3 regions of the Devosia sp. LjRoot16 genome follow, and region 1 is predicted to be linked to each of the others. Evidence: predicted binding sites of a transcription regulator. Region 1 holds the regulator's gene; each other region holds the start of a gene.

Region 1 (10,394 bases):
CCGATGACGATTTCAGCGGCCGACACGCACACCGAAATGGCCATGCAGTGGTGCGCCACCTTCACCGAGGCGGACTATCCGCGCTGCCGACAAATCGCCTACGACATGGTCGAGCAGGCGACGCGCGAGCGGCTCGACGAACCGATCTTCGCCTACAAATCGATCGCCCAGTCGCTGCACTTTCTCGGCGAACATGCCGAGGCGAAACGGGTGGCGGAACGCGTCCGACGCGAGGCCAAGGGGTTCATCCCCTGCACCTCTGTGCACCCCTACGTTTCGATGGGCATCGTCCTCGCCCGCATCGCGTGTCTCACCGGCGACGGCCAGGAGGCGGTCGAGATCGCTGCCGACACCCTGGCGCGATCACGCCGCGACAACCTCATCGCCAACTGTCACGCCATTGCGCTGGCCTGTGCCCCCATCGCCATCTGGACCGATGACGAACAGGCCGCCCGCTCCTATGCGTTCGAGCTGATGGAGGAAGCTGGCGGCGACGGGCTCAACTACTGGCGCAACTGGGGCCGCCGCCTGCTCCGCGCCATCGATCTCCGCTTCAATCCCCACGAGGTCAACGAGGAGCCGCTCGAGGTCGACAGCCTCGATGCGATCGAAGCCGACCACCTGGCAACGGTGGACGGCCGCGCCATTTCCGAACTGGCGCTGCGGCGTGTCGCCGAAGGCACCGTCGGCTGGACCAAACCCGAGGTGCTGCGCACCCAGGCAAGCACGGCCATCTGGTTCGACCCAGCGGCCGCCCGGCGCCTTCTTGCAGAGGCCCGCGCTACCGCCCTCGAGCAAGGCGCAATCGCCTGGGTGAAGCGCATCGACGAGACGGCGGCGCAGCACGGCGGCCGTTTCCCGCCCCCGCACCACCCTACCCTCGGCCCCTGACCCGATGAATGGCCCGCCAAATGAACTGAAGCTGCGCTCGCCGGATGCCGCCGGGGCGTCCGAAGACCAGTTACTGCATTTTGGTGGCTTCAGCGTCGACGCCTCCCGCCACCTGCTGTTCGAGGACGACAAGCCGGTGCGTCTGGGCAGCCGCGCCATGGCCATTCTTCTGGCACTGCTGGAGCGACCCGGCGCCCTCGTAACCAAGGAGGAGCTGGTCCGGGTGGCGTGGCCCGAGACCTTCGTCGAGGAGGTGAACCTGCGCGTGCACCTCGCCGCCATTCGACGTGCGCTGCGCGATTCCTCCACCAGGCCGGTTTACATCGCCAACGTTTCGGGCCGCGGCTATCGCTTTATCGCGCCGGTCGGCGGCAGAACGCCGGTTGCTCGCGCTGCCGACGGCCCACCCGCAACACTGCCAGGTAGCCTGGTCCAGTTGATCGGCCGTGACGAGGCGCTGCGCGCCGTTGCCGACATGGTCACGGCGCGCCGGCTGGTGAGCGTCGTGGGCCCGGGCGGCATCGGCAAGAGTTCGCTCGCTGCCGTGGCGGCGCAGCGGCTGGCCGGTCGCTTCGCCGACGGGGGCGCCTATGTCGACCTCTCCACGCTGACCGGCGGTCGCAGGGTCGAGCCGGAGTTGCTGCGGGCGCTCGCAGCGGGCAGCGGGGACCGGCCGGTGGATGTTCACAAACTGCTGCTGATCGACAGTTGTGACGCGCTGATCGAGGACGCCGCCGTCGCGATCGAAGCCGTGCTGCGCCTGCTGCCGCGCCTCCACGTCCTCGCCACCAGCAGCGAGCCGCTGCGAGCTGCCGGAGAGCACGTCTATCGCCTGGCGCCGCTCGACCTGCCGGAACGCGACGATATCGGGCTGGACGAGGCCATGACCCACGCCGCGGTGCGCATGCTGATCGAGCGCGTCCAGGCCGGCAACGAAACCCTGCGCGGCAGCGACCGCGACGTCCGGCACCTCGTGGCCATCAGCCGCAAACTCGACGGCTTGCCGCTCGCCATCGATATGGCCGCCGCTCGTATCCAGGTGTTCGGGCTGCAGGAAGTGCGCACCCAACTCGAGCGCGGTATCGAGTTTCTGTCCGATGGCCGCCGCACCGTTGCGCCGCGCCACCGTTCGATGCGCGGGCTCTATGAGCTCAACCATGGCACGCTTTCCGGCGACGAACGCATCGTGTTGCGGCGGCTGTCGATCTTCGCCGGCGCGTTCGACCTGGCTGATGCCTCTGCCGTGACCACCGACGGCGACCTCGATGATCGCCGCCTCATCGCCGCGCTGGGAGGCCTCGTGGCAAAGTCGCAGGTGCTCACCGCTCGGGGTGGACATGCAGTGCGATACCGTCTCTCCCGCCCCTTGCGCGCCTACGCCGCCGAACGGCTCGCCGCGTCGGAGGATTTGCCTCGGACGGCACGGCGTCATGCCGACCTCGCCCTGTCGCATGTCATCAATGCCCTCGAGGCCTGGCAGAAGCTGTCACGGGCCGAGTGGCTGGAACGGCATGGCGACCTGGTCGAGGAGGTCCGCGAGGCACTCGACCGGTGCCTTTCGCCGCATGGCGACCTAGACGCTGGCGCCCTCCTCGCGGCCCATGCGAGCCCCCTGCTGCTGCGGGGTGGCCACTATGATGAGATGCGGAGCCGCGCCGTGACAGCTCTACGGGCCGGAGCGCTTCTGCCAGCCAACCTGCGGTTCCGGCTGCATCTGCAACTGGCGACGCTGACGGAAGATCGCGCCGGTCCGCTGCGCATCGAAGGCCGGCACTTGCTCGAGGCGGCCCGCCTTGGCCGCACCATGGCCGCCGCATGGGCCGATGCAGAACTTCTGCTGGTCCGCTCGGCCCTGGCGCTGCGCACCGGTCACCTCCGGCACGCCGCCGGGCTGTCGCAGGCGGCTCTTGCCTATGCCCGCGCTGCCGGACGTCGCGATCTGGCGCAAACCGCGGACCGGTTGCAGGCGGAGGCGCTCCACTATGCCGGCGACCATGCCGCCTCGGCCCGCCTCGCCAACGCCATGATCGGTGGACCCGACTGGCAATTGCCGGCGCCGCTCGCCATTCTGACCTCCCCGCCGAGGGGGGCCCTGCGCGTCGTGGAGGCGCGCCGGCTGTGGCTGCTGGGCAAGCCCGACCAATCCCGCCACCTGCTGTTCGAGGCGCTGAACTTCGCCGCCGAGCAAGGTCCCTGGGCCCTCTGCGAAGCGATTGGCCTCGGCGCCTGCCCTTTGCTGCTGTGGTACGGCGAGGATGACCGAGCCGTTGGCTGCATCACGCAACTGGGGCGCGCGGCCGAGCATGCCGGGCTGCCGCTCTGGACCTCATGGGCCGATCTCTACCGCAAGGTGATGATCCACATCGCCGTCCGCGAAGGCCGTCGCAGCGAAAGCGCCATCCTGTTGCAGCCGGCGAGCTTCCTGCAGGCCGAGACCTGGGTGACGCTCACCGGCTCGCTGCGCGGGCTGAAGCTCTCCCCCGAACGCAGCAGCGGCTGGTGCCGACCCGAGATCCTGCGGGCCTTCGCCCTCGCGAGGGTCGCTGACGGCGATATCGAGGCCGGCACGCGGCTGCTGCAGGAGGCCATCGATCTCGCTCGAACCCAGGGAGCGCTCGCCTGGGAACTGAGGGCCGCCATGAGCCTCGCACGCCTGTGGTCGAGGGACCGGCGGACTGCCGCCTACGAGCTCCTTGCGGGCACTCTCCACGCCTTCACCGAAGGCAAGGCTACCTCGGATCTCCTCGCCGCCACGGCCCTCCTCCGCCGCCTCGCCAATGGGTGAGAGCAGCGGCGTTCCTAGGCCCGACACCTGCTCATTCCGCTCGCTGCGCCCCCAATCGTAACGCAATATTCACCGCTCGATTGCAGAACATAACTGGAACACGTATAACACGTTCAGTCTTTGTTCCGATTCTGCTCACGGAGCCGCCCATGCTTACGCGCAAGCAACACGAACTGCTGATGTTCATCCACGAGCGGATGAAAGAGTCCGGCATCCCACCCTCGTTCGACGAGATGAAGGACGCGCTCGACCTGAGAAGCAAGTCCGGCATCCATCGATTGATCACCGCGCTGGAAGAGCGTGGCTTCATCCGGCGTTTGCCCAATCGGGCCCGCGCGCTCGAGGTGATCAAGCTGCCGGATTCGATGAACCCCTCGCTCGGTGGTCGCAAGGCCCGCTTCGAGCCCTCGGTCATCGAGGGTAACCTCGGCAAGGTGTCGGCGCCTCCGGCCCGCCCCTCGGCACCGGTGGTCAATGCCGACTCCTATCGGGCGGTGACGATCCCGGTAATGGGCCGCATCGCGGCAGGCACGCCGATCGAAGCGATCCAGACCCACAGCCACTCCATCATGGTGCCGCCTGAAATGCTGGGGCCTGGTGAGCACTATGCACTGGAAGTCCGCGGCGACTCGATGATCGACGCCGGCATCTTCGATGGCGACACCGTGCTGATCAAGAAGCAGGACGCCGCTTCGACTGGCGAGATCGTGGTCGCCCTAGTCGATGACGAGGAAGCGACGCTGAAGCGGCTTCGCCGCCGCGGCAACTCCGTTGCGCTCGAAGCGGCCAACCCGGCCTACGAGACCCGCATCTTCCCGCCTGACCGGGTGAAGGTGCAGGGCCGGCTGGTGGGCCTGCTGCGCAAATACTGACGTATTGACCCCACCGCCAATCGGGTCCCTGGGCCGGCAGCCTTGCCGGCCCTTTTTCTTATGAAACCGAACCTCCCCGCCGATATTTGCACTAGGGCCGGGCCGGCAAAGACGTTACGGTCCGCGCCGCCAAGGGAGGCTTCGGGCATCCTCGGGCAGCGCCGCCATGCAAATGGCCGTCGCGATCGTACCAGGAGAGTGGACAACCTTCCCGATCGCGCTTTAGCGGCATGGCGGTGCGCAGCAAACGTGCAGCGCCAGGGAGAAGGTTTTGGCAGCAGAGGTCGAATGGGTCGCCGTTGATTGGGGCACTTCCAATCTGCGCGCATGGGGCATCGACGCCGCCGGCGAGATCGCCTTCGCGCGCTCGTCGCCGGATGGCATGGGTCGCCTCAGCCGCGAACAATACCCCGATGTGCTGACCTCGCTGCTCAGCGGTGTCGCCGAGGATGTCGAAGACGTGCTGATCTGCGGCATGGCCGGTGCCCGCCAGGGCTGGATCGAGGCCCCCTATCTCGACGCGCCGGCCGAGCTTGGTCGCCTCGTTCAAGGCGCGGTGGCGCCCGACATGCCCGGTCCGCTCAACCCCCGCATTCTTCCCGGCGTCTGCCTGCGTGATGTCGGCGCCGAGGACGTGATGCGCGGCGAGGAAACCCAGTTGCTGGGCCTGTCATCGTTGCTCCCGGGCTTCTCCGGTCTGGCGGTGATGCCCGGCACCCACAGCAAATGGGCGCTGCTTTCTGGCACCAGGCTCGAGCGCTTCTCGAGCGCCATGACCGGCGAGATTTTCGAACTGCTGCGCACCCACTCGGTACTGCGTCACTCGCTGGGTGGCGAACTCGAAGGCGAAGATCGGGAGCGCGGCTTCGAAGCCGGCCTCGATCAGGGGCTGGAACGTCCCGAACGGCTGACTGCGACGCTGTTCAAGGTTCGCGCCGGCTCGCTCCTCTCAGGACGCAGCGCACCATGGTGCGCCGGGTTCCTCTCGGGTCTGCTCATCGGCGCTGAAATCGGCGGCCAGCGCGATTGGATCGGCGAAGCCGAGATCCCCTTGGTCGGCAGCGTCGGCCTTTGCGGGCTCTACCAGATGGCCTTCGCCCGGCTGGGCGCCAGCACCCGCATTATCGATGCAACCGACGCCACCCTCGCCGGCCTCAAGGCTGCAAGACAGGCATAGACCATGACCCACCGACACATCATCGCGATCCTTCGCGGCATCACCCCTCATGAAACCCTCGAAGTCTGCGACGCCCTGGTGCTCGCCGGCATCACCATGATCGAGGTGCCGCTGAACTCGCCGGAGGCGCTGCGCTCCATCGAGGATGCCGCCAAGGTGTTCGAGGGCCGGGCGCTGATCGGCGCCGGCACCGTGCTGAGCCGCGCCGACGTCGATGCCGTTGCTGATGCCGGGGGGCAGTTCGTCGTCTCGCCAGATACCAACCCGGCGGTGATCGGCGCCACCATCGAGCGTGGCATGACCTCGTATCCGGGCGTCTTCTCGCCCACCGACGCCTTCAACGCCATCCGCTCGGGCGCCACGGGCCTCAAGTTCTTTCCGGCCGAAGTGCTGGGCCCCAAGGGCATCAAGGCGATGAAGGCCGTACTGCCACCCGACATTCCGCTTTACGCCGTCGGGGGCGCCAATCCCGATAATTTCACCGAGTACTTCGCCGCCGGCTGCGCCGGCTTCGGTCTCGGCACCTACATTTTCAAGCCCGGCATGTCCGCCGCGGATGTGGCATTGCGCGCCACCGCGGCCGTCGCTGCCTATGACCAGGGAAAACCGCGATGAACACCAAGGCCGAGCTCTTTGTCGATAGCCGCTGCGAGCTGGGCGAAGGCCCGTTCTGGCACCCGCTGCTCGAGCGCCTGTTCTGGTTCGATATCCTCAACCAGACCATGCTGAGCGCCGGAACCGATGGCCACATCGTCGACCGCATCACCTTCAAGGACACCGTCAGCGCCGGCGCGGTGATCGACAAGCAGAGCCTTGCAATCGCCCAGTCGGGCGCCCTGCTCCGCTACGACTTCTTGACCGACACGACCTCGGTGATCGCCGAGATCGACGGCGATGTTCCGACCAACCGCACCAATGACAGCCGCGTCGACCGCACCGGTGGTTTCTGGATCGGCACCATGGGCCGCAAAGCCGAAGCGGGAGTCGGCGGCGTCTACCAGTACCGGGCCGGGCAGACCACCAAGGTGATCGAGAACATCCGCATCCCCAACTCGATCTGCTTTTCGCCCGACGGCCGCACCGCCTACTTCACGGACGCCGGCAAGATGATCGTCAAATGCGCCACCGACCCGGAGACCGGCCTGCCGGTCGGGCCGTGGGAAGACTTCTTCACCATGGACGGCCCTGGCGGCGCCGATGGCTCGGTGGTCGACTCCGAGGGCTGTCTGTGGAATGCCCGCTGGGGCGGCGGCAAGGTCATCCGCATCTCGCCCGACGGCAAGCTCGACAAGGTGGTCGAGGTGCCCGGCGTCAGCCAGGTGAGCTGCCCGGCCTTTGGCGGCAACGACCTCAAGACCCTCTACATCACCACGGCGCGCGAACACATGACGCCCGCAGAGATCGAACGCGAGCCGCATGCGGGCAGCGTCTTCGCCGTGGCGCTCGACGTGCCCGGTATCGCCGAACCCTTCCTCAAGCTCTGAGTTTCACGTGTCTTTTCCCGCTGTCGGCGTCTGCTACTACCCCGAACACTGGCCCGTCGAATGGTGGGAGGATGACGCGCGCCGCATGGCGGAAATCGGCATCCAGTATGTCCGCATCGGCGAGTTCGCCTGGTCGCGGCTCGAGCCCAGGCCGAACGAGATGGACTTCGGCTGGCTGGTGGCTGCCATGGATGTGCTCGGCAAGCATGGCCTGAAGGTCATCGTCGGCACGCCCACGGCCACGCCGCCGCGCTGGCTGCTCGACAAGATGCCCGACATGCTGGCGGTCGACCGTGATGGCCGGCCGCGCGGCTTTGGTTCGCGGCGACACTACGACTTCTCGCATCTGGGCTATCGGCGTGAGTGCGCCCGCATTACCCGGCTGCTGATCGACCAGGTCGGCCAGCACCAGGCGCTCGCCGGCTGGCAGACCGACAACGAGTATGGCTGCCACGACACCGTGCACTCCTACTCCAAAGCCGCCGCGCTTGGTTTCCGGCTCTGGCTGAAAGACAAGTACAAGTCCATCGATGCGCTGAACGCCGCCTGGGGCAACGTGTTCTGGTCGATGGAGTACAACAACTTCGAGCAAATCGACCCGCCGAACCTGACGGTGACCGAGGCCGCGCCGGCAGCCTGTCTCGATTTCCGCCGCTACTCCTCCGCGCAGGTCGCTGCGTTCAACAAGACGCAGTACGACCTGATGAAAGCCGCACGTCCCGATCTGCCGGTGATCCACAACTTCATGGGCCGCTTCACCGAGTTCGATCACTACGAAGTGGCCGAGACGCTCGATGTGGCGAGCTGGGACTCCTACCCGATCGGCCATCTCGCGGTTTCCAATGAATCCGACGAGGTGAAAGCCGCGTATTTCCGCCAGGGCGAGCCGGACGCGCAGGGCCTGCAGCACGACATCTACCGTGCCGTCGGCCATGGCCGCTGGTGGATCATGGAGCAGCAACCCGGTCCGGTGAACTGGGCCGAGTACAACCCCGATCCCCTGCCCGGCATGGCTCGCCTGTGGGCCTGGGAAGCCTTCGCGCACGGCGCTGAGGTGGTGTCGTACTTCCGCTGGCGGCAGGCGCCATTCGCGCAGGAGCAGATGCATGCCGGCCTCTTGCGTCCCGATAGCCAGCCGGCCCCGGCCTACCACGAGGCCAAGCAAGTCGCAGAGGAACTCAAGCGGCTCGGCATCGATGGGGTGGCCAACAAGGGTCGCGTCGCCATCGTCTACGATTACCAGAGCGAATGGGCATGGCGGATCCAGCCGCAGGCCAAGGGGTTCTCGCACCACCAGCATGTCCGCAACGTCTATGTGCCGCTGCGCAAGCGTGGCGTCGACGTCGATATCCTGCCGCCTTCGACCACCGATTTCTCTGGTTATGACCTGGTGGTGATCCCGGCGCTGTTCGCCTGGAACGACCAGCTCCGCACCGCCATCGAGAATTTTGACGGCCACCTGCTGATCGGCCCGCGCTCCGGCTCGAAGACCGAGAACTTCTCTATCCCCACCGGCCTTGGTCCGGACCTGCCGCAGAACCTCCTCGACGCAAAGGTGGCGCGCGTCGACAGCACCGATCCGCGCCGGACTGTTTCGGTCAAGGGTGGCGGCGCCGTCGGCCATTGGCGGGAGCGGCTCGACACCCGGGCTGAGATCGTCATCGAGGACGAAGAGGATTTCCCGGTGCTGGTGGCACAGGGAAAGCTCAATTACCTGGCAGCCAGCGGTGATCGCGCCCTGATGCAGCGGATCGTCGATCACCTGCTCACCGAAGCGGATGTTCCGACGCTCAACCTCCCCGCCGGCGTGCGCTGCCGCACCAGAGGTAAATGGCGCGTTTACTTTAACTACGGCGACACTGTGGCAAACCTGACTGCGGCGCCCGACGAGAAGGGCTATGTGCTGGGCGGCGCCCAGATCGAAGCGGCCGGGGTCACGGTAGCGTTGCTCGCCACGGCCGGCTGAGTTGCGGAATAGCGGGGCGGATTTCGAAACCGCCCCGCGCTTCATCCCAGCGCAGCCACTGCACCCCGCCGCGGGCCAGCGCAGCTGCGTCGATCACCGTATCGGCCGCGCAGTTGGCTGGGACGGCCCGGCGGGCGATCAGCAGATCGGCCATGCCGCAATCCTCGTAGAAGCCGGCCGGGTCCCGCACGATCGTCACGGTGAAGCCCCGGCTGCTGGCGCCAAAGCAGCCGATACTGTCGCAGCTGAGCAGCGCGCCGGGTTCAATGACCTCGCCATAGGTCTCGCGCCACACTCCGACGGCAAAGCTGTCGGCTTTACCCGCCACAAGCTGCAGGCCCGCGTCGCCCCGCAAAGCCACCGCCTGCGTGGTGTCGGCGATAAGGACATCAGGCGGACGATCAACGGCGAACAGCAGAACAGCCGGCACCAGCAGCACGGGCGCGATCAGCCGGTGCCAGGTCGAGAGGAACGTGAACCAGGCAAGCGTTGCGAGCCCCATCAGCAGGGCAACGGGCGCCAGCAATGGACTGGCATCGAGGCCCGAACTCCAGCTGGCCACCAGCCCGCCAAGATCGAGCATCCGGTCGATCGACCACCCCATCACGGCAAGGAAAGGAGCCTCCCAACCGAACGGCATGGCAAGCGTTGCCAACACCGCGAAGGGCATCATCACGAAGCCGACCAGCGGCAGCGTGAACAGGTTGCCCAGCACGCCGAGCGGCGAGGTCTGCTGGAAGTGGTAGACGGAGAACAGCAGCGTCGCAGCCCCGGCGATCAGGCTGGTCAGCACGATGCCCCACAGATATCCGCCGGTGCGCGCCAGTAGGGATTTCTCTCGTCCCTCCGGCGGCCGCATCAGCTCCCACGCGCCGATCAGTGCCACGACTGCCGCGAACGACAGCTGGAAGCTCGGCCGGAACACGCTGGCGGGATCAGTGGCGATGACGATCAGCGCCGCGATGGCGACATTGCGCATAGTGAGCGCGCGCCGACCGAACACGATAGCGCCGAGCACCAGCACCAGCATGATCGTCGAGCGCAGCGCCGCAACATTGCCACCCGAAATGGCGAAATAGGCGAGCGCTGCGACCACGGCGCCCGCCGCAGCAACGCGCTTGACCGAAACGAACCGGTGGATGCCGCTCACCAGCGCCAGGCCGCCTCGCAGCGTCACCAGCACCAGTCCCGCGACGATCGTCAGGTGCAGCCCGGAAAC
Region 2 (10,394 bases), 230 kb from region 1:
CAGTACAGCCAGATCGCCTGGGCCATCGTCTTCGGCGCGATATTCTATGCCGAGTATCCCGATACCGTCGCCTATTGTGGGCTCGTCGTCGTTGCCATCTGCGGCATCCTCAACGTGATGTCGGACGAAACGCGCATCCGCATCTTCTCGCGCCTGTCGGTCTTCGGTCCGGCCAGTGCCGTTTCCGAGGTCAGTCCGCCGCTCGGCGATGACGCCAAGCTGCCGCGACGCGGCGATGCCGACGACCAGGCGCAAGCGGCGCCAGGCAAGTAGATGCTGCGCTCCCTCTCACCGGTTTCGCTCGGCGTGCTCTGCGTGCTGGGCGGCATGGCGTCATTCTCGACCGCCGATGCACTGGTCAAAGCGCTGGGCGGCTCACTCAGCGTCTTCGAGATTGGCCTGTTCACCACCGTCTTCTCGTTCCTGCCGGCTCTGTTCTCCAAGCCGCGCGAAGAGCGCTGGCGCGACACCTTCAAGCTCAACCGCCCGGCGCTGATGCTCCTCGTCGCGTTCTGCCGGACGCTGAGCGCCGTGCTGATCACCTACGCCTTCGTCACCATCCCGCTGGCCGAAGCCTATTGCCTCGTCTTCCTCATCCCGGTGCTGGCGACCATCCTCTCGGTCGTCGTGCTCAAGGAGGAGGTGTCGCTCTATCGCTGGGCGCTGGTGGTCATCAGCTTCCTCGGCGTGCTGCTGGTGGTGCGGCCCGGCTTTCGCGAGATCGAGCTCGGGCACATCGCCGCCTTCATCTGCGCGCTCGCCGCTGCCGTGTCGCTCACCACCATCCGGTTGATCTCCGGCGCCGAGCGGCGCGTCACCCTGTTCGCCCTGCCCGGCCTGCTCACCCTGGTGGTCAACCTGGTCGGCGTCTTTATTGTCGGCTTCAGCTGGCCGAGCCCGCTGCTGCTGGGCGGGCTGGTGGCCTGCGGCGTATTGGGTGGCATCGGCTATCTGCTGCAGCTCAAGGGCGTCGCCCTGGCTCCGGCGAGCCGGGTGGCGCCGATGCAGTACAGCCAGATCATCTGGGCGCTGCTGTTCGGGGCCTTGTTCTTCAGCGAAGTGCCCGATGCGATCAGCCTTGCCGGGCTTGGCGTCATCGTCGCCGCCGGGCTCGCCAACATCTTCGCCGATGGCGCCCGCGCCCGCATCGCCGGACGCTGGGCCGAATATCGCGCCCGGCGAGACAATCCCTCGCCGGACGATTTCAAGGGTCCGGGCCCGGACCCGGTCTAGTTCGCTCAGGAAGTTCTGCGGGAAGGGCACGGGCTGCCCCACATTGTCCCCTCGCCCCTGAGGGGAGAGGGCTAGTGCAGCTAGGACCGTCAGGTCCGTAGCGGAACTAGGGTGAGGGGTTCAGCTTCTCAACGAGCGCGCATGGCGCGGCTTCACCCCTCAACCGGCCTTCGGCCACCTTCTCCCCTGAGGGGAGAAGGGAGAGGCATCGCGTCCGGTCGACGCGCCTGCGCCAACTGGAAAGAAAGTCAGGGTGAGGGGCAGCACGCGCCCGCTCACCGCCAGATGCTACAGCCCGCCGCGCACCGCGGCGATTGCGTCGGCGCCCCTGGCGCCATCCGGACCGCCGCCCTGCGCCATGTCGGGACGGCCGCCACCGCCCTGCCCGCCCAAGGCCGCGGTCGCCAGCTTGATCAGCTCGCCGGCCGAATATTTGCCGGTCAGATCCTCGGTGACGCCAACCGCCACGGTGCCGCGGCCGTCATCGCCTTTCAGCACAACCGTAACCACACCCGAACCGATCCGCTTCTTTTCGGTATCGACCAGGCCCTTGACGTCCTTGGCCGAAATGCCTTCGACGGCGCGGCCGACATAGGTAACGCCATTGACCGTCTCGTCAGCCGAAGCCGGCGCCGAACCGCCCCCGCCGAGCGCCAGCTTCTTGTTGGCGTCAGTGAGCGCGCGCTCCGCCTTCTTGAGGTTTTCCTGCAGCGCCTCGATGCGGGTGAACACCTCGTGCGGCCCCACATGCAGCGCGTCGGCGACGCCGGCAACGAGGTTGGCATTGGTGCGCGCATGCTGGCGCGCGCCCTTGGCGGTCAGCGCCTCGAGGCGGCGCACGCCGGCGGCAACGCCGGAATCGCCGAGTATGGTGATCAGCCCGATATCGCCGGTGCGGCGCACATGCGTGCCGCCGCAGAGCTCGACCGACCAGCCGACCGCGTTACCGGTCGGATCGCCCATCGAGACGACGCGCACTTCATCGCCGTACTTCTCGCCGAACAGCGCGCGAGCCCCGGACTCCTTGGCTTCCTCGACGCCCATCAGGCGCGTCTCGACCGGCGAGTTCTGCAAGACGATATCGTTGGCGATCTCTTCGACCTGAGCCAGTTCCTGCGGGGTGATCGGCTTGGTGTGGACGAAATCGAAGCGCAGCCGATCGGCCGAGACCAATGAGCCCTTCTGCGCCACGTGATCGCCCAGCACCAGGCGCAGCGCCTCGTGCAGCAGATGCGTCGCGGAGTGGTTGGCGCGAATGGCCGAGCGCCGGTCGTGATCGACGATCAGCGCCAGCGGTGAGCCGACCTTGATGGTGCCGTCGGTGACCTTCACCTTGTGGCCGAAGACGCCGTTGTTCTTGACCGTGTCGGTCACGGTCGCGGCGATACCTTCGCCGGTAAGCGAACCGGTGTCGCCGACCTGGCCGCCGCTTTCGCCGTAGAACGGCGTCTGGTTGAGCACGACATAGCCTTCGTCGCCGGCTTTCAGCTCGTCGACGATGGCGCCGCCCTTGACCAGCGCAGTGACCGCGCCTTCGGCGGTCTCGGTCTCGTAGCCGAGGAACTCGGTCGGGCCGACCTGGTCGGCAACCGCGAACCAGACCTTGTCCTCGCTCGCTTCGCCCGAACCGGCCCAGCTCTTGCGCGCCTCGGCGCGCTGGCGGGCCATCGCGTCCTCGAAGCCCGAGAGATCCACATTGATGCCGCGGGTGCGCAGCGCATCCTGCGTCAGGTCGAGCGGGAAACCGTAGGTGTCGTAGAGCTTGAAGGCCGTGACGCCCTCGAGCATGTCGCCTTGCTTGAGATCGGCGGTCGCTTCGTCGAGGATGACGAGACCACGGCTCAGCGTCTTGAGGAAGCGCTGCTCCTCGAGCCGGACCGTCTCCTCGATCATCTGCTCGCCGCGGACCAGCTCGGGATAGGCCTGGCCCATCTCCTTGACCAGCGTCGACACGATCTTGTGGATCACCGGGTCGGTGGCGCCGAGCAGGGTCGCGTGGCGCATGGCGCGACGCATGATGCGGCGCAGCACGTAGCCGCGACCTTCGTTCGACGGCAGCACGCCTTCGGCAATGAGGAAGCTCATGGCGCGCACGTGGTCGGAGATGACGCGCAGGCTCGGCGTCGTCGGGTCGCCATTGAAGTTGGTGGCGTGCATGGTCGACGAAACCAACGACTTGAACAGGTCGATCTCGTAATTGTTGTTCGTGCCCTGCATCACCGCCGCGACGCGCTCGAGGCCCGAGCCGGTATCGACCGAAGGCTTGGGCAGGCTGGTGCGCGAGCCGTCCGCAAACTGCTCGAACTGCATGAACACCAGGTTCCAGATCTCGACGAAGCGGTCGCCGTCTTCCTCAGGCGAACCCGGCGGGCCGCCCCAGTACTTGTCGCCGTGATCGTAGAAGATTTCCGAGCACGGACCGCACGGGCCCGTATCGCCCATCTGCCAGAAGTTCGACTTGGCCCCGAGCCGCACGATGCGATCCTCGGGCAGGCCGGCGATCTTCTTCCAGAGCGCCATCGCCTCGTCGTCGTCTTCGTAGATCGTCGCGGTCAGCTTCTCCTTGGGCAGGCCCCACTCCTTGGTGAGCAGGTTCCAGGCCAGCTCGATCGCGTGCTCCTTGAAGTAGTCGCCGAACGAGAAATTGCCGAGCATCTCGAAGAAGGTGTGGTGGCGCGCCGTGAACCCGACATTGTCGAGGTCGTTGTGCTTGCCGCCGGCGCGCACGCATTTCTGCGAGCTGGTCGCCCGCACATAGTCGCGCTTCTCGACGCCGGTGAAGACGTTCTTGAACTGCACCATGCCGGCATTGGTGAACATCAGGGTCGGATCGTTCCGCGGCACCAGCGGGCTCGATGCGACTTCTTCGTGACCATTGTTCGCGAAGTAGCTCAGAAAGCTCGACCGGATATCGTTCACGCTCGTCATGACGGGTCTCTTACAGACAAATGGCGAGGCCATGAGCCCCGCCAAGAACAACAGGAAAGGCCTTCTATCGCGGGGCTTGCGGTTGTGTCCAGCGCAGGGTGGGGAGAGGTGTCAGATTGGGTGCGTAGGACGCGGAGATCGCACTGTCGTCAGTCCCGCAACAAGCACCGGCCGTCATCCCGGCGAACGCCGGGACCCAGTGCACCAAACATTCCGCCAACGTCGACCCATCCGACCTTGCTGTGACGGACCGGCGGGGTTCGTACCCAGTCCATTGTCCGAGCAGTGGGTCCCGGCGTTCGCCGGGATGACGGCCGGTGGATGGGCACAATTGAGTTTACCCACCAGCGCCGGCGTGAATGGCACGATCGTGGAAACGCAACCCACCGCTCAAAACGAAAGGGCGCCACCTGGGCGCCCTCTTCTTCACATCCCGGCGGGTCCGATCACGCGTCCCCGTCGTCGCCCTCGTCACCTTCCGGCCCGGCCAACAGCGCTTCGCCGAGGATGCCGGAGCTTTCGCGCACGCCCTTTTCGATCTGGTCGGCGATCGCCGGGTTGTCCTTGAGGAACTGGCGGGAGTTTTCACGCCCCTGCCCCAGCCGCTGGCTGTCATAGGAGAACCAGGCGCCGGACTTCTCGACCAGTCCCGACTTCACGCCGAGATCGAGCAGTTCGCCGGTCTTGGAGATGCCTTCACCATACATGATGTCGAACTCGACCTGGCGGAACGGCGGAGCCAGCTTGTTCTTGACCACCTTGACGCGTGTCTGGTTGCCGATGACTTCCTCACGCTCCTTGATCGCGCCGATGCGGCGGATATCGAGGCGGACCGAGGAGTAGAACTTCAGCGCATTGCCGCCGGTCGTGGTTTCGGGCGAACCGTACATCACGCCGATCTTCATGCGGATCTGGTTGATGAAGATCACCATCGCCTTCGACTTCGAAATCGAGCCGGTCAGCTTGCGCATCGCCTGACTCATCAGGCGCGCCTGCAGGCCCGGCATCGAATCGCCCATCTCGCCTTCGAGTTCGGCTTTCGGGGTCAGTGCGGCCACCGAGTCGACCACCAGCACGTCGACGGCGCCGGAGCGCACCAGCGTATCGGCGATCTCGAGCGCCTGCTCGCCGGTATCGGGCTGCGAGATCAACAGCTCATCGACCTTCACGCCGAGCTTCCTGGCGTAGATCGGATCGAGCGCATGCTCGGCGTCGACGAAGGCGGCGATGCCACCGTTCTTCTGCGCCTCGGCCACCACATGCAGCGCCAGCGTGGTCTTGCCCGAGCTTTCCGGCCCGAACACTTCCACGATGCGGCCGCGCGGCAACCCACCGATGCCCAGTGCGATATCCAGTCCGAGCGAGCCGGTGGAAATCGCCTCGACCTGGGCAATGGCGCCCTCGCCGAAGCGCATCACCGTGCCCTTGCCGAAATTCCGCTCGATCTGGCTCAGCGCTGCTGCCAGCGCCTTCTCCTTATCCATCGATCCCTCAATAACTCGTAGAGGCGCAACAGCAGCCATCACCGGTCTCCCTTATTCCACTTCGGTCTGCGCCGCGCAAACCGATAAGATGTCCATCTAATGTACTCATTCTGTTCTCATTTCGTTTCCAAATCGTCAAGGGGGTAAATTCGCTGTTCCTTACGCACCGGCGCCTTGCGATTCGACCGCTGCGCACCCTTGGCACCCGCGTTGGTGATCTACATCCAAAATCCAAATGCAATCGCGGCTGCGCCGCGCTATAGGGCGGCAACGAAAATCAAGGGAATGGGCTTCATGCATCTCATCCAGTTCCAGGACGACAAGGGCGCGCGCGCCGTCGGCGCCACCGAAGGCGGCGTCACCAGCGTGGTCACCGGAGCCCAGAGCGTCTATGCGCTCGCTGCCGAAGCCGCCGAGCGCGGGCTGTCGCTGCGCGCCGTGGTCATCGAGAAGGGCCTCGGCGCCAAGCTCGATCGCGAGGCGCTCGCCCGTGAGGGCCGCCTGCTTGCCCCGATCGACCATGTCGATCCGTCGCACCTCTACGTCACCGGCACTGGCCTTACCCACCTGGGTTCGGCTTCGACCCGCGACGCCATGCACAAGTCGAACCAGCAGCAGGCTGAAGCGCCGCTGACCGATTCGATGAAGATGTTCCGCATGGGTCTCGAAGGCGGCAAGCCCGCGCCGGGCGAGATCGGCGTGCAGCCCGAATGGTTCTACAAGGGCAACGGCTACACCGTCACCGCGCCGGGCCAGCCGATCCCCTCGCCTGCCTTCGCCAAGGACGCCGGTGAGGAGCCCGAGATCGCCGGCATCTACTATATCGGCAAGGATGGCACGCCTTTCCGCCTTGGCTTCGCGCTCGGCAACGAGTTCTCCGACCACGTGACCGAGCGGGTGAACTACCTGTTCCTCGCCCATTCCAAGCTCCGCTTCTGCTCGTTCGGGCCGGAGCTGCGGGTTGGCGAGCTGCCGCGCAACGTCTCGGGCATGTCGCGGATCCTGCGCGCCGGCAAGGTGCTGTGGGAGAAGCCGTTCCTCTCGGGTGAGGACAACATGAGCCACACCATCGCCAACCTCGAGCACCACCACTTCAAGTACGACCTGTTCCGCCAGCCGGGCGACATCCACGTCCACATGTTCGGCACCGCGACGCTGAGCTTTGCCGACGGCATCAAGACCGAGCCCGGCGATGTGTTCGAGATCGAGGAAAGCCAGTTCGGCCTGCCGCTGCGCAATGCCGTCGCCTGGAACGACGACCGGCCCGTGACCATCCGCCAGCTCTAAGGGCTGGCCATCGTTGAGTTTTTGAGGAGCCGGGCCATGTGCCCGGCTCCTTGCTTTTCGGCCTTTTCCACAGCGTGCACATTTCGGCCCCCTCCCCGCCCAGATTGATGGGCGATGTTGCGGGAGTTCTCTTGGCAATTTGGTGCAAATCCGATCGATCGGCCTCAGCCGGGATTAGCGCTCGTCAGGAACACTATAGCCGCGGTGCAAAGGGAGGCATTCGCGTCCACCTCCACCTATAGCGAAAGGTACTCCCAATGATCACCGTATCCGCCTCGACCTCCGCGGCCGAGCTGCAGACCATTATTGACTCCGCTCCGGCTGGCGAAACCATCCTGATGGGCGCCGGCACGTTCGAGTTCAATGAGACCGTCGTCATCAACCGCGACGACATCACGGTGATGGGCACCGGTTCGGGCGCCACGACCATCGAACTCACCGGCAATGCCCGCGCCGGCGGCGCCTTCCAGGTCGGCGGCGTCATCGACGTACCAAGCTACTCGGGCGAGTTCGCGCTGGACGAGCCGGCGGCGGAAGGCTCGATGTACCTGCACCTGGCTGACGCGTCGGGACTCGCAGCAGGCGATCACCTGTGGATCGAGCTCGAGAACACGCCCGAATATCTCGACTCCATCGGCGATACCGAGTGGCGCGAGGATAAGCCTTTGCGCACCTCGATGGTCGAGGTCGCCTCGGTCAACGGCAACACCGTGCGGCTGACCAACGGCCTGGCCTTCGATTTCTCCACCATTGCCTCGGTGCAGAAGATCGAGGTGGCCGAGAACGTCAAGCTCGGCGGCTTCACCATCGAATCCGGCCTCGCCGAACAGGATCCAGGCAGCTTCACCAATGTCTCGGAGGCGTTCGACCGCTCCAACGTCATTTCGCTGTCGGGCACCAGCCACACAAAACTGTTCGACATCGCCATCGACAACGCCCCGTCCAACGGCTTCACCTTTGCCCAGTCGATCTTCCTCGAGGCCTCGAACCTCTCGGTCGATGGCGCGGTGAACAAGGGCGATGGCGGCAACGGCTACGCCTTCCAGCTCAAGGCGCTCTACGACAGCCAGCTGGTCGGGCTCGAAGCCTTCGACACCCGCCACGCCGTGCTGTTCGCCAGCTGGACCAGCGAAGCCAACAACACCATCCAGGTGCGCGAGACCAACCGCGACATCAACTTCCACGGCGGCGACGACCACGACAACATCGTCACGGTGCTAAGCTCGGAACGCACCGATCTCGAAGCCACCTACCTGTCGCCGACCCTGTTCGTGAACGACGAGGGCACCAGCTATGGCGCCCCCACTAACCCCCATGCCAACACCGTCACCTTCGACGTCGTCAAAGGCACCAACAAGAGCGAACTGCTGGTGGCCAATGACAGCGGCGTCGAGTTCCATGCCCGCGCCGGCGCCGACATTCTCGTCGGCGGCAATGGCAGTGATCGGCTCTACGCCGAAAAGGGCGACGACCTGGTGTTCGCCTCGAAGGGCAACGACGTCATCGATGGCGGGCTCGGCACCGATGTGCTGGCCTATGCCGGCGACCGTGATGACTACACGCTGACCCGCGACCTCTCCGGCCGCTTCGTCGTGCACAAGGCCGGCGGCAGTTACGACATCGTCGGCGGCGTCGAAGCCTTCCGCTTCGCCGATGGCACGGTGGCTACCTCGACCCTCACCGACCTGCCGACCACCTATTTCGGCTCCGACGACGCCGATCGCATCGTCGTCAGTTCGGTGCATGACGTGGTGCTGTCGGGCGGCGGCTACGACCGTATCGTGGCCTCGACCAGCTACGTGCTGGGCGACGAGAACGAGGCGCTGGAGCTCGTCGGCGATCGCGCCGTCAACGGCTTCGGCAACGCTTCCAACAACAGCTTCACCGGCAACGATGCCGACAACGAGCTGTTCGGCTTCGGCGGCGACGACCGCTTCTTCGCCCGTGGCGGCAATGACTATCTGTCCGGCGGCGACGGCAGCGACGATCTCTACGGCCAGGCCGGCAACGACCGGCTGTTCGGCGGCAGCGGCGATGACCTGCTGAATGGCGGCTCGGGCAGCGACACCTTCGTGTTCTCGGCCGGCCGCGACACTGTCGAGGACTTTTCGCTTCGCTCCGGCGACCGGCTCGACACCGGGCTCACCAGCTTTGCCTCACCGGAAGCGTTCCTCGCGGCGTTCCGAGAGGCGGCGGCCAGCGGCGGCGACAGCTTCGATACGCTCGGCATCGATGTCGATGGCAGCGGCTACCACGTCGAAATCCGCGTCGCCGATACGCATGGCGACCCGCTCGTCATGGGGCTCAACGGCGCGACGCTCGAATCCCTGTTGGCATCGTCGGACTGGATCGTCTGACCTGCCCTGAATTTCGGCACGGGGGCACCCAAATACCTGTTGCTGAAAAATGCGGCACCAACCCCGCATGACCTGAACCCCGGAACCCCAGTGTTCCGGGGTTTTTTCTTGCTCGGCATCGCATCGGCCATGCCATCCAGGCATGGCTACTATCCGACGGCGCCGGTTCATGCATGGCGCGGCCGAAACGAGACTCCGCCGCACTGGCCCAATCGCAGCGACGGGGTGTGAAATGTCGAACGGCGCCAGGCGCGAAAGCGTCGTCCGCGCCCTGATGAGGCGCACCGGCTTCCCGCTGCTGGCGCTTGGCCTCTTAAGCCTTGCCACCAACCTCCTGGTGCTCACCGGCCCGCTATTCATGTTGCAGGTCTACGACCGCGTGCTGGCCAGCCGCTCGGTGCCGACACTGGTGGCGCTGTTCGCGCTGGTCGCTGGCACCTATGCCTTTCTCGCTTTGCTTGACCTCTTGCGCTCGCGCATGGCCTTCCGCTTTGCCGGCGCGCTGGAGGCCTCGGTCGCGCCCGACGTGTTCCGCGCCTCGCTCCGCGCCGGGTTGCTGCCGCTCGGCCTCGTGCGACCCGACGCGGTGCGCGATCTCGATTCCATCCGAAGCTATGTCGGCGGGCCGGGACCGCTGGCGCTGTTCGACCTGCCCTGGCTGCCGGTCTATCTGGGCGTGGTTTTCCTGTTCCACCCGGCGCTCGGCTGGCTGGCAACCGGCGGGGCGCTGGTGGCGACGACCCTGCTGGTGATCAACGAGCGCCTGTCAGGCCGGCCTACCGCCGAAGCCGCCGCTGCCATGGCGCATCGCCAGGCGCTCGGCGAGGATGCCCGCGCCAATGCCGAGCCGGTCTTCGCCATGGGTATGCTCGACGATGTCACCGGCCGCTGGCAGGCGCGCTCCGAGGTGCTGGCCGAGGTGCAGAACCGCGCCTCCGACGTCGGCGCGCTCTACTCGTCGGTAACCAAATCGTTCCGCTTCCTGCTGCAGTCGGCAGTGCTGGCGCTGGGCGCCTATCTGGTGATCCGTGGTGAACTTTCGGCCGGGCTGATGATTGCCGCCTCGATCGTTACCTCGCGGGCCCTGGCGCCGGTCGAGCAGGTG
Region 3 (10,394 bases), on a different contig from region 1:
CTCCGGCGCGATCATGTCGATCAGCTTGGGGGTCAGCGCCGCGGGGCGGGGCAGGGTGTCGGGGTTCTCGCCCGGCATTGCCTTGGCCCGCATCGCGGTGCGCACGGCGCCTGGGTAGAACACGTTGACCCGCACCGGCGTGATGCCGCCGACTTCGGCGGCATAGCTCTTGGCCAGCGCTTCGACCGCCGCCTTGCTCGCCGCATACGGGCCCCAGTTGGCGCGCGCCGAGCGCGCCGACGACGAAGAGATGATCACCACGCGGCCCGCCACCGACTGGCGCAGCAGCAGGTCGAGCGAGCGGATCAGCCGGTAATTGGCAGTGACGTTGAGGCCCATCAGCTTGTCGAACTCTTTGGGCTCGACATGCGCCAGCGGGCGCAACTCGCTCAGCATCGCCGCATTGGCGACGAACCCGTCGAGGTGTCCCCAGCGCTCGAAGATCGCATGCCCGAGCCGGTCGATGCCGTCGAAATCGCTGAGGTCCATCGGCACCAGCGTGGTGCTGCCGCCGGCTTGCTGGATCTCGTCATCGAGTTCTTCCAGCCCACCGATGGTGCGCGCCACAGCAATCACATGCGCCCCGCGCCGCCCCGCTTCGAGCGCCGCCTGATAGCCGATGCCGCGCGACGCGCCGGTAACGAGGACGATCTTGCCGGCAAGCGAGTTGGTGGTCATGCGTGAGATTCCCTGGAGTTTCGGCCCGGGTTCTAGCGGGGGAGCTGAATGTGGGGAAGGGCAAAGGTGTCACAGCGATGGCCGGTAGGCCGGTGGACCCCACTCTTGTCCCTCCTCGCAAGGGGGAGGGAGACGACAGTCTCAATGTCAGTGTAGGGGGTCTCCCTCCCCTCGGGGCGCTACCGCGTCCCCCTTGCGGGGAGGGAACAGGGGTGGGGGTCAGCGCGGGCCGGATTTCTGGATCATTCCAGAACCCCGTCAGCTCGCTTCCTTCATTAGCGACAGCGTCTTGGGATCGTTCTTGCTGCGGCCATTGAGGTCGGTGAGCTTGGTCGGATAGTCGCCGGTGAAATGGTGGTCGGTGAACTGCGGGCTGAGCGGGTTGCGTTTCACTCCGCCGACCGCGTCGTAGAGCCCGTCGATCGACAGGAACGCCAGTGAATCCGCGCCGATGAACCGGCACATCGACTCGAGGTCGGGGTGCTGGTTGGCGAGCAGGTTCTCGGGGTCCGGCGTGTCGATGCCGTAATAGTCGGAGTAAAAGATCATCGGCGAGGCGACGCGGATATGCACCTCGCGCGCGCCGGCTTCGCGGATCATCTGCACGATCTTCACCGAGGTGGTGCCGCGCACGATGGAATCATCGATCAGGACGACGCGCTTGCCTTCGATCTCGGCACGGTTGGCCGAGTGCTTCAGCTTCACGCCAAAGGCGCGGATCGACTGGGTTGGCTCGATGAAGGTGCGGCCCACATAGTGGTTGCGGATGATGCCGAGCTCGAACGGGATGCCGCTCGCCTGCGCATAGCCGATCGCCGCTGGCGTGCCGCCATCGGGCACCGGCACCACGACGTCGGCTTCGACCGGCGCTTCCTTGGCGAGGTTGATGCCCATGCGCTTGCGCGCCGAATAGACCGGGCGGCCGGCGACGATCGAGTCCGGACGAGCGAAGTAGACATACTCGAACAGGCAGATGCGCTCGGGGCGGGGGGCGAACGGCTTCACCGAGTCGATGGTGATGGTGCCATCCGGCTGGGTCTCGCAGATCACCACTTCGCCGTTCTCGACATCGCGCACGAACTTGGCGCCGATAATGTCGAGCGCGCAGGTCTCCGACGCAAAGATCGGCTTGCCGTCGAGGTCACCCAGCACCAGCGGGCGGATGCCGTTGGCATCGCGTGCGCCGATCAGCTTGGTGCGGGTCATCGCCACCAGCGCGAACGCGCCCTCGAGATGCATCAGGGCATCGATGAAGCGATCCGAGGAGGCGATTTTCTTGGAGCGGGCGATCAGGTGCAGCACCACCTCGGTGTCCGAGGTCGACTGGCAGATGGCGCCCTGTGAGATCAGTTGCTTCCTGAGCGTCAGGCCGTTGGTGAAGTTGCCGTTATGGGCGATGGCGATGCCGCCGACTTCCAGTTCGGCGAACAACGGCTGCACGTTACGCAGGATCGTCTCGCCGGTGGTCGAGTAGCGCACATGGCCCATGGCGAGGTGGCCGGGCAGGCGTCCGACAGTCGCCGGGTCGGTGAAGTGATCGCCGACGAGGCCGAGCTGGCGTTCCGAATGGAACTGTTTGCCGTCGAAGCTGACGATGCCCGCCGCTTCCTGTCCGCGGTGTTGCAGCGCGTGCAGGCCGAGTGCGGTGAGGGTTGCGGCCTCGGGGTGGCCGAGGATGCCGAACACGCCGCACTCCTCGCGCAGCGTATCATGGTCCCATTCCGCGATCGGTTTGGCGTTCTGGGTCATCGGGCACCTCCAGGGTTCAGGTCGGGCCAAACAAGACGGGACCGCAGATGCGGCCCCGTTCACAAATATGCAATGCGCTCACCCGAATTTCATCAGGCGTTAGGCGCGGCCCCCTCGGCCGGCGGCTCCAGCGGCGCGTCGTTCTCGAGCTGGTCGGTGCCCTCTTCGTTGGGCACGTCAGCATCCGGCGTCGGCACGTCGTCAGGCGACGCATCCTCGCCCGTGCCGCCACCGGCGCCACGCTGCAGGATGTCGGTGACCTGCTTCTCGAGATCAGGCGGCAACAGCGCTATCAGGCTGTCGCCGAAATTGCGAAGGATCGGCAGCGAGCGCGACTCGGCCGCCCAGGAGGGCAGGTTCGAGGGCATCAGCCACAGCCCGAAGATCACCACGATCACCGCAATCAGCACCCCACGGGCGACGCCGAAGATGAACCCCAACGTGCGGTCGAGCGGCCCGACGCGGCTGTCGACGACGAAATCGGCGATCCGCATGGTGATCAGGTGGAGGATGATCAGCGCCACGATGAAGGTGCCGAGCACCGTCACGATGTCGGCCACGATCGGCTCAGCGATATAGCCGCGCGCGATCTCTTTGTGGTTGAAATAAGCATAGGCGGCAATCGCCGCGGAGCCCGCCCAGGTCGCTAACGACAGGATTTCACGCGTGAATCCACGGGCCGTAGCCAGGATCGCCGAAATCAGGACGAGAACGCCGATGCCGACGTCAAATGCAGTCAACATAGAGAAAATCCGCCCCTGGGACCCGCTTCAGGGTCCCGTGTAACCATTAATCGTGGCAAAGCCAAGCACGGAGGATGAGGTGCATGGCCGATGTTCACGGAAAGCAGATGGCGTGGCCAAAGCGCTACTCTGCCGCCTGCCGCTGACCACGGGCCGCGATACGTCCGATGAGCTCGGCGAGCTCGGCATACTCGCCCACGGCGATGCCGTTGGGCACGTCGCCCTTGCCCAGCCGACCGGTTACCGCGCCCAGGAAACCGAGCTTCTGCGCCTCGCGCAGGCGCTGCGCCGCATGGGCCACCGGGCGTACGCCGCCGGCCAGCGAGATCTCGCCGAAATAGACATTGGACGAGGGGAGAGGCGAGCCGGTCAGTGACGAGATCAGCGCCGCCGCCACCGCCAGGTCGGCCGCCGGCTCGTTGATTTTCAGCCCGCCCGCGACGTTGAGATAGATGTCGTTGGCGCCGATCCGCACCCCGCAGCGCGTCTCCAGCACCGCCAGTACCATCGACAGCCGCGACGAATCCCAGCCGATCACCGCGCGGCGCGGCGTGCCGAGCGGCGAGGGCGAGACCAGCGCCTGCACTTCGCACAGCATCGGGCGTGTGCCTTCCATGCCGGCGAACACGGCGGAGCCTGCCGCGTCCTTGTCGCGCTGGTCGAGGAACAATGCCGAGGGGTTGGCCACTTCGCGCAGGCCCAGCGTCGACATCTCGAAGACGCCGATTTCGTCGGTGGCGCCATAGCGATTCTTCACGCCGCGCAGAATGCGGAAGGTGTGGCTGGAGTCGCCCTCGAAATACAGCACCGCGTCGACCAGGTGTTCGACGACGCGCGGCCCGGCAATCTGCCCATCCTTGGTGACGTGTCCGACCAGCACCACGGCGGCGCCGGATTTCTTGGCGAAGCGGGTCAGCGCCTGCGCCGAGGTGCGCACCTGCGTCACGGTACCCGGGGCGCTCTCGACCCGATCGGTCCACAGCGTCTGGATCGAATCGATGATCACCAGGTCCGGCGGCGGGCCGTTCTGCAGCGTGGCGAGGATGATCTCGACATTGGTTTCAGACGCCAGCAGCACGGGACGATCGCCCAGCTCCAGCCGCTGCGCCCGGAGCCGGATCTGCGCCACCGCTTCTTCGCCGGAGACATAGACGATGCGCCGGCCGCGTTCGGCCAGCGCGGCCGCCGCCTGCAGCAACAGGGTGGATTTGCCGATGCCCGGATCGCCACCGATCAGCACCGCCGAGCCCATGACGAAGCCGCCGCCGGTCACCCGATCGAGCTCGCCGATGCCGGTCTCGACCCGCGCCGCCGTCTCGGTTTCACCGGCCAGCGGCAGCAGCTCGATCGGCCGGCCGCCGGCGATTGCCGATTTCGGCCCGGCGCCGACGCCCGAATCGACGATCTCCTCGACGATGGTGTTCCACTCGCCGCACGCCTCGCACCGCCCCTGCCACTTGGTGGTCAGAGCGCCACAGGCCTGGCAGACATAGGAGGTTTTGGTACGCGCCATGAGATGCCCCGGAGGAGTCGACGACAGGTAGCCGACTATACGGGCAAAGGCAAGAACGAAGAGTGAACAACCAGCGGCCGCAGTCACCGGTCTCGTCTCCCCTTTGCGGGGGAGAATTCCAAGGGGCCCATGGTGGGCCCGACCTTGCCATCTCACCGGCTGTCATCCCAGCGAAAGCTGGGACCCACTTCGTCGCCCGCACCAGCTGAGAGTTGGGTCCCAGCTTTCGCTGGCATGACACGCGGTGGGAGCGGAGGCCCTGTGCCTCCCATCGGCGCCAACGGGGAGATGGGCTGGTGGAGCGTCCGTGCCTTCACCGCCGTGGCCACTCCCCGATCACCTCATACCGTCCCTGCCCATAAAAACTGCGGACCAGCGCGAACCCGTCCACCCGCAATGTCGGCGGCCGCTCCAGCACCACCTCGGGTGCGTGCACCCGGTCGTAGCAGAGCGTCAGGTGGAACGCCTCGCTGGGGGCCGAGCGCACCTCGAAGCCGCGCTCCAGCATGCCCCAGCGCAGCAGCCGGGCCAGCTCCACCAGCGGCGTGTCCGAACCGGGGCGCAGCACCAGCGGCGGCGAGCCCACCTTGCGACGGAAACTGGCGAGCCGGGTGAGGGCAATATCGAACGGCTGAAAGCCGATCGCCTCACCGGTCGCCATCGCCACCGCGAGGTCGCTGCCGCTCAGTTCCTGGTAGAAGCCGACGCCGACCAGCGAGATATGGAGCGTCGTCGCCGGCAACAGCGCCGCCGTGATGCCGTAGAGGCGCCGCTGCTCGTCGACGATCTCCTGCAAGACCGGGCGGATCCCGCCACCGACCAGCACCGCGAAGAAGACCGGGTCGCGCCCCTGTCGTGGCGGCACCCTGATCGACTTGAGCGGCCGCGTGTCCTCAGCGAACATCGACAGCTGTGGCAGATCGGTCATCTCATCGGTCCTCCGGCTTAGGGACACACAAGGAACCAGTGAGGCTGAACGGTAGTCAAGAACAAAAAGAGAACAAATTGCACCGAAGCGGTGCGCTCGACCTTCGCCCAACTTGCCTCCGCCGCCGCTGGTTGCGAAGCTCACCTCCTCGCGACTCCGAACGGCCCGACCAGCGGCCGGAACAAGCAGACATAGGGAAGAGATGACCAAGATCACCGGGATCGAGACGATCCGCACGCGCGCCGACGGCACCTGGCTGTTCGTCAAGGTTCTGACCGATCAGCCCGGCCTCTACGGCATCGGATCGGCCTCCGACCACTACCGCGCCAAGGTGGTAGAGGCGGCGATCGAGAATGTCACGCCCCTGCTGATCGGTCGCGACGTCAGCCGCATCGAGGACATCTGGCAGTCCGTCTATACCCAGAGCTACTGGCGCAACGAGGCCATCGGCAACACTGCCCAAGCCGGCATCGACATGGCGTTGTGGGACATCAAGGGCAAGGAAGCCGGCATGCCGGTCTACCAGTTGCTCGGCGGCAAGACCCGCAGCGCTGTCGCCGCTTACGCCCACGCCCAGGGCGACTCGCTCACCGAGCTCGAGGACGATGTCCGCCGCTACTGGGAGGAGGGCTACACGGTCATCCGCTGCCAGCTGGGCAATTACGGCGGCGGCGGTTTCCTCGATCGCGCCAATGCCCGCGGGCCGAAAGATCACTGGCCGCAGGACAAGGCCTTTGACGACGACGCCTACCTGCAGGCCATCCCCGAGATGTTCGCGCACCTGCGTGACAAGCTCGGCTGGGGACCGAAATTTACCCACGACGTGCACGAGCACCTGGCGCCGACCAATGCCGTGCAGCTGGCCAAGCTCCTCGAGCCCTATCGGCTCTACTTCCTCGAGGATCTGCTCTCGCCCGAACAGGTCGGCTGGTACCGCCAGGTGCGCCAGCAATGCGCCACGCCGCAGGCAATGGGCGAGCTGTTCGTCAACCCGCACGAATATCTGCCGCTGATCACCGAGCGGCTGATCGATTTCGTCCGCGTCCGTATCTCGAAGGGCGGCGGCATCACCCAGGCGCGCAAGATCGCGACGCTGTGCGAATGGTTCGGCGTGCAGACCGCCTGGCAGGAAGGTGGCGACAACGACCCGGTGAACCAGATGGCGGCAATGCATGTCGATCTCGCCTCCACCGCCTTCGGCATCCAGGAGGAGAACCACTTCAAGCCCGAGGAGTACGAACTGTTCCCCGGCCATGCGCTGCTCGAAGGCGGCTACCTCTACGGCAACGAGCAGCCCGGGCTTGGCATCGATATCGACGTGAAGAAGGCCGAAGCGCTGCTCGATCCGGACAAGGCGGCGAAGTCGCATTACATGGCCGAAGACCGCCGCCGCGATGGCGGCATCGTCCGGCCGTAGCGAGGGCCGGCGGGCGGACTCGATTGAGGGAGGCGGACCATCGAAAGCTCCACTGACTGGCAGGCCGACCTCGCTCACCTGGCCGAAGGGATCGTCACCCGGCATCGACAGCCGTTTCATCTCATCTCGCAGGCGGCGTTCGAGGCGAAGGTGGCCGAGCTGTCTGCTCGGCTGCCCTCGCTATCCGATGCCGCGGCGGTCGTTGCCTTGCGCGGTATCGCGGCCAGCATCGGCGACGGCCACACCTTCGTCGCCGCGCCGCCTCGGCCGAAATTTCCGGTCGAGTTCTGCTGGTTCGGTGATCAACTTGCGGTGGTTCGCGCCACGGCTGCCCACCGCACGTTGATCGGCACTCAGCTGGTGGCGATCGGCGAGCAACCGGTGGCGGATGTCCAGGGTCGGTTGCAACAGCTCATTCCGCAGGGCGAGAACGCCGGCTATGTGCTGGCGCAGAGCGTCGAGCTTATGCGGGAGCCCGAGGTGCTCTCGGCTCTGGGCATCCCACCGCGGTTTCGCCTCATCGATACCGCCGGAACCGAGGTGGCTGTCACCCTGGGCCCAGGCGACGAGCCGCTGCTGACCGCCGAGCACGCTCCGCTCTCGATGCAGCGGATGGACGAACAGTTCTGGTTCTCGCATGTAGCCGAACGGGATGCGATCTACGTGCAGTTTCGTTCCTATGGCGGGCTCGAGGCCAATGCCATCAGGCTGTTCGACACCCTCAAGCAACAACCGGCGCGACGGCTCATCGTCGACCTCCGGCGGAACGGTGGCGGTAACTTCCTCGCGGGCCGGCAGTGGCTGCTGCTCCCCATCGAACTGCTGGGGCTGGTCGCTGGCCAACTGTTCGTGCTGGTCGGCCGCCGCACCTTCTCCGCGAGCATGGTCAACGCCATCGATTTCCACCGCGAAACCGAAGCCATCCTCGTCGGCGAGCCGATCGGCGCCCGGCCATTCGGCTACCAGGAGAACGGCTGGTTCACGCTGCCCGGCTCCGGGCTGCGGGTCTCGGCCGCGACCCGGCTCTACCGCTTCGGTCCGGAGGACGCCGACAGCTTTCATCCGGACCAGCAGATCGATACCAGCTATGCCGACTTCGTCGCCGGCCGCGATCCGGTACTCGAGTGGGCGCTCGGCGCCTAGAGGTCCGGCATGCCGCTGAACACCTCGAGGATCACCCCGATATCGGGGGCGCTGTCGAGATAGTGCACCGCGATGCCGGTGAAGGTGCCGCTGAGGGTGGATTGCCCGCCACGCGCCGCCTGGTCGGCCAGCGTCTGCCGGAAGTCCGGCGTCTGTACCGCGACATGGTGGACGCCGCCGACCCCGCCGCGCTGGGCGAGAAACTTGCCGAACATGTCGTTCTCGTCTCTCGGCTCGATCAGCTCCCACATCACATCGCCGATCATCGTCATGGCGATGCGCGAGCGCCACTCGGCCGGTTTGCCGTCGACCAGGACATTCTCGGCGTTCTCCGGCCCGATCTCCATAAACTCCCACGGCCCGATGCCATACTGCTCCTCATAGGCACGGACCGCCGCCTCGAGGTTGGGCACCACGATGCCCAGCTGCATCGTCTTGGTGAAGGTTGGCTGCTTTGCCGGCATATTCGGGCTCCTGTATTCAACAAAAGTGTTGATCAACAGTATTGTTGAATACGAGTGAGCATCCTCTGTCAAGCCGGTGGGTTGGTCGACCTCGCGACTGCCGCTAGGGTGCCCGCCCACGTGAACACCAGGGAGTACGGGATGCGGTTCGAGGGCCAAGCGATTTATGTCACTGGGGCAGGGCACGGCATCGGCCGCGCCACTGCGCTGCGCCTCGCCGCCGAAGGTGGCTCGATTGCGGTCTCCGATATCGATGGCCCCGCGGCGGAGGCCGTCGCCGCCGAGATCGCCGCGACGGGCGCGCGGGCCTTCGCTAGCACGTGCGACGTCACCAGCCGTGACGCCGTCGATGCCTCCATCGCCGATACAGTCGGTCGTTTCGGTAGGCTCAACGTTCTCGTCAACACCGCCGGTGGCGATTGGAACGAGCCGGCGCTCGGCGAAATTCCCGATGAGCTGTTCGACCGCAAGATCGACGTCAACCTCACCGGCGTTTTCCGCTGCGTCCGCGCCGCCCTGCCGGCGCTGATCGCGGCCGGACCGGGCAGCAACGTTGTCAGCATCGGCTCGATCAATGGCAACTGGGCCTTTGGTGGCTACGCCTATTCAGCGGCGAAGGCCGGGCTCGAAATCCTCACCAAGAATTTTGCGGCCCGTTACGGCAGCCAAGGCGTCCGCTTCAACCTGATCAGCCCCGGCACCATCCGCACCCGCAACTGGACGGTGCGTGAAGACGATGGCGGCAAGCGTGCCCGCAAATATCCGCTCGGCCGCCTCGGCGAACCGGAGGACATCGCCGCCGCGGTGGCGTTTCTTGCCTCGGCCGATGCCGCATGGATCACCGGCATCAACCTCCCCGTCGAAGGCGGCATCATGACCGGCGGCCTGCACGACCTGATCATGGAGGGCTGATCGGTCGCGGCCGGTGTGTGGGGCGCCTGCCGCGACCGATGACGTTACGCCGTTCCGGTCAACCGGTCGCGGATCTCGGTGTCGGATTGCGGAATGTTGCCACCCGGGGTCAGCCGGTCAACCGACTCGGGAATTGCAGTGGCGAGACGCTTCAACAGTTCCTCGCGTGACAGGCCGGTGCGCTGCGACAGCTCGGCCAGGTTCTCTGCGCCCACCGCCTGCTCGACCTGCGCGGGCGACAGGCCCTTGGTAGGAACGCCTACAGTGACCCAGGAATCGGCAGTTTCCGCTTGGCCCGAGTTGCGGAAGCTGTCCATCAGGTCGCCGAGCCCGCCGGTGAGCACGTTGCCGTTCCCGCTGCCAGCGGGCCGGCTCGCGTCTGGGCCATTGCCGCCACCACCGAACAGGTCGCCGAGGCTGCCCAGAATGCTCGAAAGCCCATCCTGGGCCGGAGCTCCGTCGGGGCCGGTGCTCGATCGGTTCTGAAAGCCCTTCAGCGCTTCGGCAATCTTGTCACGGTTCTGGTAGCCCGCCACGGCAAGCAACCCGAGCAGGGCGACCATTGAAGGCATTGCGTTCTTGGCCATGTGACTGGTCCTTTCAGGGATGGATTGGGTCGTCAGGTGCGACGGCGCATGAATGCGCCCCAGGCGAACAGCACGATCACGGCACCGACGACGGCGCCGATCAGCCCGGCACCTTCGCCGGGCGCGTACAAACCAAGGGCCTGCCCGAGGAAGGAAGCGACGAACGCGCCCACGATGCCGAGCACCGCTGTCATCACAAAGCCCGACGGTCCGCCGCTGTTGGGCAGGATGAGTTTTGCCACGATGCCGGCGACAAGACC

Evidence for each region. Region 1 encodes LexA, which represses DNA repair genes until DNA is damaged. Its sites were predicted from a motif close to TGTTCNNNNTGTGTTCNG; they were not measured.
Region 2: a site for LexA is predicted at 5,757-5,774, ahead of recA (recombinase RecA). Genes of this name have one in related genera too.
Region 3: a site for LexA is predicted at 4,735-4,752, ahead of radA (DNA repair protein RadA). Genes of this name have one in related genera too.

The regions. Positions count from the first base shown of each region.
Region 1 is NZ_CAXUPH020000003.1:49,300-59,693, forward strand. Features, by position in the region: gene ACSQ23_RS14635 (hypothetical protein) at 4-891, shown strand; gene ACSQ23_RS14640 (ATP-binding protein) at 896-3,676, shown strand; gene lexA (transcriptional repressor LexA) at 3,826-4,548, shown strand; gene ACSQ23_RS14650 (2-dehydro-3-deoxygalactonokinase) at 4,820-5,725, shown strand; gene ACSQ23_RS14655 (2-dehydro-3-deoxy-6-phosphogalactonate aldolase) at 5,729-6,340, shown strand; gene ACSQ23_RS14660 (SMP-30/gluconolactonase/LRE family protein) at 6,337-7,209, shown strand; gene ACSQ23_RS14665 (beta-galactosidase) at 7,217-9,175, shown strand; gene ACSQ23_RS14670 (ComEC/Rec2 family competence protein) at 9,144-10,394, opposite strand, start outside.
Region 2 is NZ_CAXUPH020000003.1:280,905-291,298, forward strand. Features, by position in the region: gene ACSQ23_RS15815 (DMT family transporter) at 1-273, shown strand, start outside; gene ACSQ23_RS15820 (DMT family transporter) at 274-1,233, shown strand; gene alaS (alanine--tRNA ligase) at 1,522-4,161, opposite strand; gene recA (recombinase RecA) at 4,608-5,684, opposite strand; gene araD1 (AraD1 family protein) at 5,940-6,932, shown strand; gene ACSQ23_RS15840 (calcium-binding protein) at 7,190-9,289, shown strand; gene ACSQ23_RS15845 (type I secretion system permease/ATPase) at 9,522-10,394, shown strand, end outside.
Region 3 is NZ_CAXUPH020000004.1:65,059-75,452, reverse strand. Features, by position in the region: gene ACSQ23_RS18310 (SDR family NAD(P)-dependent oxidoreductase) at 1-678, opposite strand, end outside; gene purF (amidophosphoribosyltransferase) at 937-2,427, opposite strand; gene ACSQ23_RS18300 (CvpA family protein) at 2,520-3,170, opposite strand; gene radA (DNA repair protein RadA) at 3,295-4,683, opposite strand; gene ACSQ23_RS18290 (2'-5' RNA ligase family protein) at 4,997-5,611, opposite strand; gene ACSQ23_RS18285 (enolase C-terminal domain-like protein) at 5,814-7,028, shown strand; gene ACSQ23_RS18280 (S41 family peptidase) at 7,179-8,171, shown strand; gene ACSQ23_RS18275 (VOC family protein) at 8,168-8,635, opposite strand; gene ACSQ23_RS18270 (SDR family NAD(P)-dependent oxidoreductase) at 8,777-9,547, shown strand; gene ACSQ23_RS18265 (YidB family protein) at 9,592-10,134, opposite strand; gene ACSQ23_RS18260 (GlsB/YeaQ/YmgE family stress response membrane protein) at 10,167-10,394, opposite strand, start outside.